Linked DNA regions of Thalassoglobus sp. JC818. The main gene of each other region encodes a partner of the protein of the gene in region 2 in a complex. Links are inferred from orthologs where the notes say so. Each region holds a gene or a part of one and is shown on either strand. Other genes may lie near its edges.

Evidence for each region. The genes of interacting proteins can lie anywhere in the genome.
Region 1: the proteins of secY (region 2) and secA are in contact, whole or in part, in a crystal structure (PDB 3DIN), measured with the Thermotoga maritima proteins. The link is inferred for Thalassoglobus sp. JC818 from one-to-one orthologs. Residues at the interface, in WP_004081795.1 of Thermotoga maritima: Glu108, Gly109, Glu110, Glu111, Ala236, Glu237, Arg238, Arg239, Ile240, Thr241, Ile242, Gln243, Tyr244, Ala245, Arg246, Arg247, Val248, Thr249, Gly250, Arg251, Arg252, Val253, Tyr254, Gly256, Ala257, Ser258, Thr259, Tyr260, Leu261, Pro262; in WP_004082002.1 of Thermotoga maritima: Glu261, Ala262, Arg263, Lys300, Ala301, Arg302, Thr303, Ile304, Ile305, Leu323, Tyr324, Asp325, Pro326, Val329, Ser330, Tyr333, Ile336, Lys340, Phe345, Val349, Glu363, Phe364, Tyr374, Ser375, Gly376, Gly377, Glu393, Ile395, Thr482, Ser483.

Annotation. Positions count from the first base shown.
Region 1 is NZ_JBFEFI010000006.1:92,424-97,252, forward strand. Bases 1-4,083 are described here. They hold secA (preprotein translocase subunit SecA), read left to right. Parts: upstream 1-325; coding sequence 326-3,883; downstream 3,884-4,083. Outside these bases: AB1L42_RS16480 (TMEM175 family protein), read left to right, coding at 4,160-4,816. UniProt on the Escherichia coli protein: Required for protein export, interacts with the SecYEG preprotein conducting channel.
Region 2 is NZ_JBFEFI010000006.1:294,629-298,989, forward strand. What follows is about bases 588-3,456. They hold secY (preprotein translocase subunit SecY), read right to left. Parts: upstream 2,767-3,456; coding sequence 1,408-2,766; downstream 588-1,407. Other genes in these bases: map (type I methionyl aminopeptidase), read right to left, coding at 588-1,299; rplO (50S ribosomal protein L15), read right to left, coding at 2,953-3,426; rpsE (30S ribosomal protein S5), read right to left, coding at 3,426-3,456. Also shown: AB1L42_RS17130 (arylsulfatase), read right to left, coding at 1-351; more of map, read right to left, coding at 517-587; more of rpsE, read right to left, coding at 3,457-3,920; rplR (50S ribosomal protein L18), read right to left, coding at 3,995-4,360. UniProt on the Escherichia coli protein: The central subunit of the protein translocation channel SecYEG. Consists of two halves formed by TMs 1-5 and 6-10.

The DNA.
Region 1 (4,829 bases), 200 kb from region 2 along the record:
GTATTGACCGCATTAGACAGCCCAAATAAACTGTGATCTGTCGGCAAGTTGTGGCGAGGTGGCCACAGAAGCCTAAATTCGGCGTAAGAAATCTGCATTTGCTTCGAATCATCAATCTCAAAACAATGGTTTTGGTGAACTTCGTGGCCACAATTGCGGCGACTGCCAGTTCGAGGGAGCGACAACAAATGGTTTTCGCACTTCGCATCTGGAGTATTCACCTCAGGACTCTTGCTCCTCATTGCAAACAATAATCCAGAATGCAGATGTTCGTTCTGCGGACGCCTGATCATTCTGCTTGAGATGTACACCACGGAAAGAAGACATGGACTTCTTTGATCGTCTGGGCGATTTCTTTAACACAGTTACCGCCTTCGTTGAGAGCATTATTCGCAGATTCTTTGGTTCTTCGAACGAGCGTGAAATCCGCCGAATCGGGTTTGCTCGCGAGAAAGACGGAACATCAACCGTCATTCCCGGAACCGTCCTGGATCGCATCAACTCTCTCGAACCAGAAATGAAAGCCAAGTCGGACAGCGAACTCAAAGAGACCGCGTCCCAGCTACGTGCGAAACTCGCCGACGGCAAAACTCTCGATGACATCCTTCCGGAAGCTTTCGCCTCCGTTCGTGAGTCCGGTCGCCGGAACATGCAGATGCGTCATTACGACGTGCAGATGGTCGGGGGTTACATTCTCCATCAGGGTAAAATCGCCGAGATGACCACGGGGGAAGGAAAAACCCTCGTCTCCTCACTTCCCGCTTTTCTGAATGCACTCTCTGGCCATGTTCACATCGTGACGGTTAACGATTATCTGGCGAAACGCGATATGGAGTGGATGGGGCCGTTGCATATGGCTCTCGGTCTGAATCTCGGAGCGATTCAGTCTCAGATGCGGCCCAACGAACGCCAAAAGCAGTACGCAGCGGACATCTGCTACGGAACGAACAACGAATTCGGCTTCGACTACCTCCGTGACAATATGAAGCCTACGCGCGAGCTTCAGGTGCAAGGCCCGCTCGACTACGCCGTCGTCGACGAAATCGACAATATTCTCATCGACGAAGCACGAACTCCGCTCATTATCTCTGGACCGGCTTACGACGATATCACGAAGTATCCGAAAGCGGATCGTATCTCTCGTCAGTTGACCCGCGACGTTCACTTCGAAGTCAAAGAAAAGGAACACACCTGCCATCTCACTGATGAGGGTGTTCGCAAAGCGGAAGAACTTGCTGGCGTCGAAAGCTTCTATTCCGCCGGCAATATGGAATGGCCGCATCTGATCGACAACTCGCTCAAAGCTCATTACCTCTACAAGCGTGATGTGAACTACGTCGTTGAAAATGGCGAAGTTGTCATCGTCGACGAACACACCGGACGAAAAATGCCCGGTCGGCAGTGGAGTGATGGACTGCATCAAGCTGTCGAGGCGAAAGAAGGCGTTCGAATTAAGGAAGTCAGCCAGACGCTCGCCACGATTACGCTTCAGAACTACTTCAAGCTGTACTCGAAGCTGTGCGGAATGACCGGTACAGCGATGACGGAAGCGAACGAATTCTACAAGATCTACGGTCTGGACGTGGTTGCTGTTCCGACGAACCGACCGATGCAACGCATCAACTACAACGATCAGGTGTATCGCACCGAGCGAGAAAAATGGAACGCTGTCGTTGACGAAGTGGTCGAAATCCACAAGTCCGGTCGTCCGGTTCTCGTGGGTACGGTTTCGATCGAGAAGAGTGAACGCCTAAGCTCGATGCTCGGCAAGCGCGGCGTCAAACACGATGTCCTGAACGCGAAGAATCACGAACGCGAAGCTGAAATCGTGGCTCAGGCGGGACGTCTCGGCGGTGTCACCATCGCAACGAATATGGCTGGTCGAGGAACAGACATCATCCTCGGCGGAAACCCAGAGCACATGGCTTGGGAAACTCTCAAGAACAAATACGCTTCGCGACTGGATATCCCGAAAGAAGAATGGGATGCCCTCTCTGACAAGATCGCTGAAGAAGAAGGCATGAAAGTCGACGGCCGAAAGGTGGCTGAAGTCGGCGGATTGCACGTGATCGGAACTGAACGGCACGACTCACGACGAATCGACTTGCAGCTTCGCGGTCGAGCAGGACGTCAGGGAGATCCCGGTTCCAGCCGCTTCTTCCTGTCTCTCGAAGACGACCTGATGCGAATTTTCGCTGGGGACAAAGTCAAAGGGATGCTGACATGGCTCGGAATGGAAGAAGGCGAAGCCATCGAGCACCCCATGGTCTCGAATCAGATTCAGAAAGCTCAGAAGCGTGTCGAAGAACGGCACTTCGAAGCCCGTAAAAGTCTGCTGGAATATGACGAAGTCATGGACCACCAGCGTAAGGAAGTTTACGGATACCGCCAGGACATTCTCGATGGCGTGAACTGCCGGGGTCTCATCGTCGAGATGCTCAACAAGCAGATCGAAAAATGGGCGATGCAGTTCCTCTCACGAGAATACCGTTGGGAAACCGCATCTGCATTCGCGACACAGAATCTGGGTCTGGCTGTCGATCCTGAAGACTTGAGCGGCATGGATTTCGACCAGATGGTCGACTTCATGAAAGACGAAGGAGCCCGACAGGCAGAAGTGCTCATCGAGGACCAACTCGCGGAGAATCTTCCCGAAGATGGAGATCATCGCGACTGGAACTGGCGAACACTCGCGACGTGGGTCAATCGTCACTTCGGCTTGAACACCAACGATCGCGAACTCCGCAAGCTCGCCAAAGACGGAATGCCCGACGACGAACTCAATCGAGATCAGGTCTTCCGCTACTTGAATCAACGAGCGACCGAAGCGATCGAGCGTTGGGACTTCAGCCCGCTGGAGACGATCCTCGCAGACGACTTCGGAGCGAAACAATTGTCAGGATGGCTGCGGCATCACTTTGGTGTCGAAATGCCTGCCGATGAATTCACGAAACACGAAGATCCTCAAACCGTTGTCGATCTGGTGCAGGATCGCGTTCTCGACAGATACCGGGAAAAAGAGATTCGGTTCCCCGTGCTGGTGGGAATGAACCGCTACATCGCAGGGCAGAACAGCGATCGCGAAGGACTGATCCAATGGGCCAACAGCCGCTTCGAGACCAATCTCAGCGAAGACGATCTCAAGGAAAAGGAACGTCAACAGGTCGCAGAAATCCTGATCGATCGCAGCCGGGACTTCTTCCCGACAGCCAAAGAGCGCGAAGAGTTGTACGTTCTGCTGGACGACGTTTTCACGCTGCGGCCAGAAGGTGAAGAAGAGGAAGCTCGGGATCTCACACGGTTGCTCGACTACCTTCGCGAACGGATGGAGATCCGGATTGCTGAAAACGAAGTCGTTGAGTTGGAACCGGTCAAAGGACGCAACCTTTGTCTGCAAAAAGTCGACCAACGCTTCCGACCGGAATTGGGTCAAGCAGAACGTGTTCTGATTCTCGAAATGCTCGACCACGCCTGGAAAGAGCACCTCTACTACATGGACCATCTCCGCAGCGGAATTGGCCTCGTGGGATATGCTCAAAAGGACCCGAAGGTCGAATACAAACGCGAGGGAATGAAAGCGTTTGAGCAAATGTGGGAACGAATCGCTGAGCAAGTGACTTCGGCGATCTTCCGTCTCGAGTCAGAGAGTTCCGCTCAGTTCCTCGACTCGCTGTGGGCGAACGCTTCTGCTCATCATGCACAAGCTCAGTCGGCAGCCACCGAGTATTCGCAGGCCCCTGCTGAAGAAGGCGCCCAAACGGAACCGGGGCAACAGACCAAAGCTGTTGAAACGATCCGTAACTTCGATGAGAAAGTCGGCCGTAACGACCCGTGCCCATGCGGCAGCGGCAAGAAATACAAGAAGTGCTGCGGGGCCAACTAGAGCAAGTTGATCTTTCCAGTGCACTCGCCTGCGCGGTCTCACTCATTTCAAGCTGAGTTTGCTCGCGCGAGGCAGTGCAATTCAAATTGGAGAATGCTAGAGAGTCTCTTCATCAATCTCGGATGATGAGACTCATGGGCAGAGTGGACTTGTCGGCGCGCTGATTTAAACTGCTCGCTTCAGTTTCTCTGTGAGTCTCAGCGTGGGAACACGTTCAACTCATAACTGAAGAGCAGGCTTTCACAGTGCCGAATCCGTCATGCAGTCAGGCCACCTATGTCCACTCAGCAGCCCAAGAATTCTGCGAACTTTAAGCTCGACCGCCTTGGGGCATTGAGTGACGGAGTGATCGCGATCGCAATTACGATTCTGGTCTTGGGAATTCAGGTCCCCTCTCCGCACAAGGTCCCCGAAAGCAAGCTGACCGATTATCTCTACAACTCGATCGATCCCATGATCGGGTTTGTGGTGAGCTTTGTTCTGATCGGAACATACTGGCTCGAGCAGTTCATGATCTTTCACTTTCTCACGCACACGACGCGAATGTTCATTGCGCTGAACGGCGTGTTTTTGCTGTGCCTGTCCTTCCTTCCGTTTCCGACTGGGCTGCAGGCAGCGTATCGAAACGACGAACTGGCGATGGCATTTTATGGGTTCGCAAATATGTTGTGCAGCCTCTCGCTTTTATGGATCTGGCTCTACGCCTCCAAGAATCGACAGCTCATTCAACCCAAGATCCCTCAGGAAACCGTTAACCGAATGACGAAGCGGCTTCTCGTCCCGCCGGTGTTCAGCTTGATTGCCATCGGATGCTCATTCATCAGCATCAGCCTGAGTCGACTCGTGTTCCTCGCGATTCCGATTTACCACTTCTCCTACTACGTCGCTGATCCCGGAGTTCACCCGGTCAGTGAAACGGAGTCGTCAGTTTAGGACCACTTGCCCT
Region 2 (4,361 bases):
TCGAAACGCCATCTGCCCGGTCAACAAGCTGTACCGCGTTGGCGTACAAACCGTGGAAGGACTATGCGCATCGGTGAATTTCATGCCTTCAGCCGCGAGCCCATCCACATGCGGCGTCGGAACCTTCGATTCAGGGTTGTAACAGCCGACGTCACCGTAACCCAAATCGTCCGCCAGAATGAGAAGGATGTTGGGGCGTTGTGTCTGCTCGGCACAGAGTTTGTTGTCAGACAGCCCCATCAATAGAAACGAGAGGCTGAGAAGCAGTACCCGGGTCGCGAGTCTGAATCGCCGTTGAGGACAACGACAATACTGAGAACAGCCACGCACTATCGAGAGAAGTGAAACCATAGTCTCTCTGCCTGTTGGTCTTCAGAACATCACCCACTTACCAAGCAAGTGGCTTCCATCGCTCGTCAGCTGGCGATTCTAATGAAACACCACCCCCAAAGGCACTCAAGCCATTCAATGACTTGCTGTTCGACCTGTTCGCCAAATTGCCATCGTGGCGAACACTTACTTTTCGCCCACGCCTTCAGTCAGACGAATCGGACCATCTTCGGTCAACGCGACTGTGTGTTCGAAGTGGACGCTTCGTTTGCCATCGGCAGTCACCACTGTCCACTGATCTTTCAGGACTCGAATGTCCGAAGTTCCGCCGTTCAACATTGGCTCGACCGCCAACACCAATCCGGGCTGAAGTTCGAAGTCATCCCGTTGCAGAGATTCCGTTGTGTAGTTGGGAACCTGAGGCCCTTCGTGCATTTCTCGGCCAATCCCGTGTCCCACGAACTGTTCCACCAGAGACAGCCGTTTTGTTTTGGCGAGCTTCATCATCTTCTTGGCCACTGTCGACCACTTCTTCTGCCTGCCCATCTGCTCGATGGCAACGTTCAACATTTCTTCACCGACATCGAGCAGGTGTTGCGACTCCGCATCAACATCGCCTACCGGATAGGTCCAGGCAGCATCACCGCACCAACCGTGAATTCGGCAGCCGGTGTCAACACTCAAGATATCCCCACTCTTCAGGGGTTCCGTCGAAGGAATTCCATGGACAACCTGTTCGTTCGGACTCATGCACGTCACGGACGGGAACGGGGTTGTGCCTTCACCGGGATACCCTTTGAAGAGCGGTTCTGCGTCCTGAGCTGCGAAGAATTCCTCGACCGCTTGATCGATTTCCAGAGTCGTCACACCGGGTTCGATCATCTCTCGAACAATCCGATGAGCACGAGCGACGAGCTCACCAGCATCTCGCATCAATCCGATTTCACGCTTACTTTTCAGCGTAATCATGACAAGCTCCCAGACTCGCTGTCTCACAGTTCTGCTGAATCAAACGAAAACACCCGGCTCACGCCGGGTGTTGATTCTCAAACTAAAATTGAAGCTCGATACTTCCAATTAAACTTCTTCTGACTCCAGCATTCCTGGCTTGTTTCGCATCACAAGATGGCTGTCAATTTTCTGAACAAGGTCCAGAGCCACAGAGACGACAATCAGAAGGCCGGTTCCCCCGTAGAAACTGGCTACTAGGAATGAAATATCCATTCCCATGGCGACGAGTGTCGGGATGATTGCAATCAATGCGAGGAACCCTGCTCCGACATAGGTAATGCGAGTCATCACCTGATCGAGATATCGTTCTGTGTGCGTCCCAGGACGATAACCCGGAACGAAGCTTCCATAGTCCTTCAAGTTCTCAGCCATGTCCTTCGGGTTGAAGGTGATGCTCGTCCAGAAGTAACAGAAGAAGAAGATCAAAGCGACATTCAACAAGTTGTAAACGAGTCCACGTCCACCGGAGAACGTCCCTTCTGCCTGAGCCAGGAACCAGTTTTCTGGGAACTGCTGACTCAACCAGCTGAAGATAAACATTGGGAACATAAGCAAGCTGGATGCAAAAATGATTGGCATCACGCCAGCCTGATTCACTCGCAATGGAAGAAACTGTCGTTGCCCGCCCAAAACACGCCGACCGCGAACGTGTTTAGCACTTTGAATTGGAATCCTTCGCGTTGCCTGAGTGATCGCAATGACGCCCAGAACAACCGCGACAAAGATCACTCCCAGCGGCAACAACTTATCAATTCCGGCGTCGGTTCCGAGCCCGATCCCGCTTCTCATCGCAGGTCGCAGCAGTTCCATTCCCGCCGACGGCATCTGAGCCAGAATACCTGCCATGATCAACAGGCTGATTCCGTTGCCGATCCCATATTCGTCGATCTGCTCACCGATCCACATCAGCAGAAGCGTTCCGGTCGTCATCGTGATCGTGGCCACTATGTGGAAGAAGAAAGTATTGTACTCTTCGAGCACCAAACCGTTTCCAATCCCACCGCCGCTCAACACGCGAATCCAGAAGTAACTCTGAGCAAGACAGATAGCGACTGTTGCGTACCGAGTATATTCGTTGATCTTCTTCCGACCGGTTTCGCCTTCTTTCTGAAGAGCTTCAAGCGGTGGATAGACCTGTCCCAGCAACTGGAAGATGATCGATGCCGAGATATACGGCATGATTCCAAGCCCGAAGATCGTCGCGTTTCCAAGTTGAGAAGCTGAAAGCAAAGCAACAGCTTGGAGCATTTGCCCCATTCCCTGCTGGCTTGCCATCTTCTTGAATGTTTCCGCGAACTGCGCCTGGTCGATGAATGGCAGCGGAATCGAAAAGCCCATCCGATACACTGCCAGCAAGATCAGCGTGATGTAAATCTTCTGGCGAAGCTCGGGAATTGTAAAAACGGTTCGCAAGCGAGAGAGCATTAAACAACGTCCTTATCGTCAACCGCTCGGTCAATCCCAGGCCGAACGGACTCAGTGCTCGTTGTTATTTTCTAGAGCACAACTGTCCATACGAGCCGAACTGCACAGGGGTTAACGCATTCACAACGATCCGTGCAAGTCCAATTGTGCGTAAATCCACCAAACTCACTGACTTCATCCAAAACACTATTCGCTTGCGCTCTGTGAAGCTTTGGAGATTTCAATTGTTTTTCCACCGGCAGCTTCGATTTTCTCTTTTGCGGACTTTGAGAACCGGTGTGCGTGAACGGTCAACTTCCGTGACAGTTCTCCGTCACCCAGAATCTTGATGAAGTCATAAGATCCCTTTGCGAGACCGAATTTCTTCAACGATTCAGGAGTCACTTCTGCACCGTCTTCGAACTGTTCGTTCAATGTTGAGACGTTGACAGCGATGACTTTCTTGGCGAAAGCATTGTTGTTGAAGCCGCGTTTCGCGACGAGTCGGAACAGAGGCATCTGTCCACCCGCGAAACCCAGTCGGCGTGAATGACCACTACGGCTGCCTTCACCCTTATGTCCGCGACCGGAAGTCTTCCCGTGTCCGGAACCAGGTCCGCGACCAACGCGCTTGCGTTTCTTGTGCTTATGAATTCCGTCGTGTACGTCATTGATAATCATTAGACTTCTACTCCACGCAAGCGAGCAACGTGATCCCGTGTTCGCAGTTTCGACAAAGCGTCAAATGTCGCTTTCACCAGATTGACCGGGTTACTCGACCCACGACTCTTGGTGAGAATGTCTGTTACACCAGCGAGTTCGACAACGGCGCGAACAGTCTCACCTGCGATAATTCCTGTACCAGGAGCAGCAGGCACAAGCACGACTCGTGAAGCACCGAAACGACCTTCAACCTGGTGAGGGATGGTCGTTCCATCGAGTGCGACGTCTTGCAGACGTCGATTCGCTTGTTTGGTCGCCTTTTCAACGGCGATTGGAACTTCCGTTCCTTTGCCGTAACCGTACCCGACACGACTGCTCTCGTCACCGACAACAACCAGCGCGGCAAAGCTGAATCGTCGACCACCTTTAACCACACAGGCACACCGACGAATCTGCACGACTCGTTCAGGATTCTTCGTAGAATGACCTTGTCCGCTATCTTGTTGCGCCACTGTGGCAACTCCTGATCAATAAATTGAAATCGTGAAGAAGTCGGCCTTTGAATTCTGCCGACATCCCCGATGTTCTAAACTTCAACGCCTGCTTCACGGACACCGTCCGCGATCGCCGCAACACGGCCATGATACTTGTACGATCCACGATCGAATGCAACTTTCTTGATACCGGCTGCTACGGCACGTTCGCCCAGAGTTTTCCCGACGAGCTTCGCTACTTCAACCGTTCCGTGTGGCTTGCCTGCCCCGCCGAGGTCACCTTCCAATGAACTCGCAGAAACGAGAGTCCGGCCCGATTCATCATCGATGATCTGAGCGGAGACGTTCCGATTGCTCCGAAACACAGACAACCGGAGTTGCCCCGTCGCTCGGACGCGATTTCGAACATGATAACGCCGACGAACTCGTTGGCCGGCAATTCGCCTTTGTACCTTCATG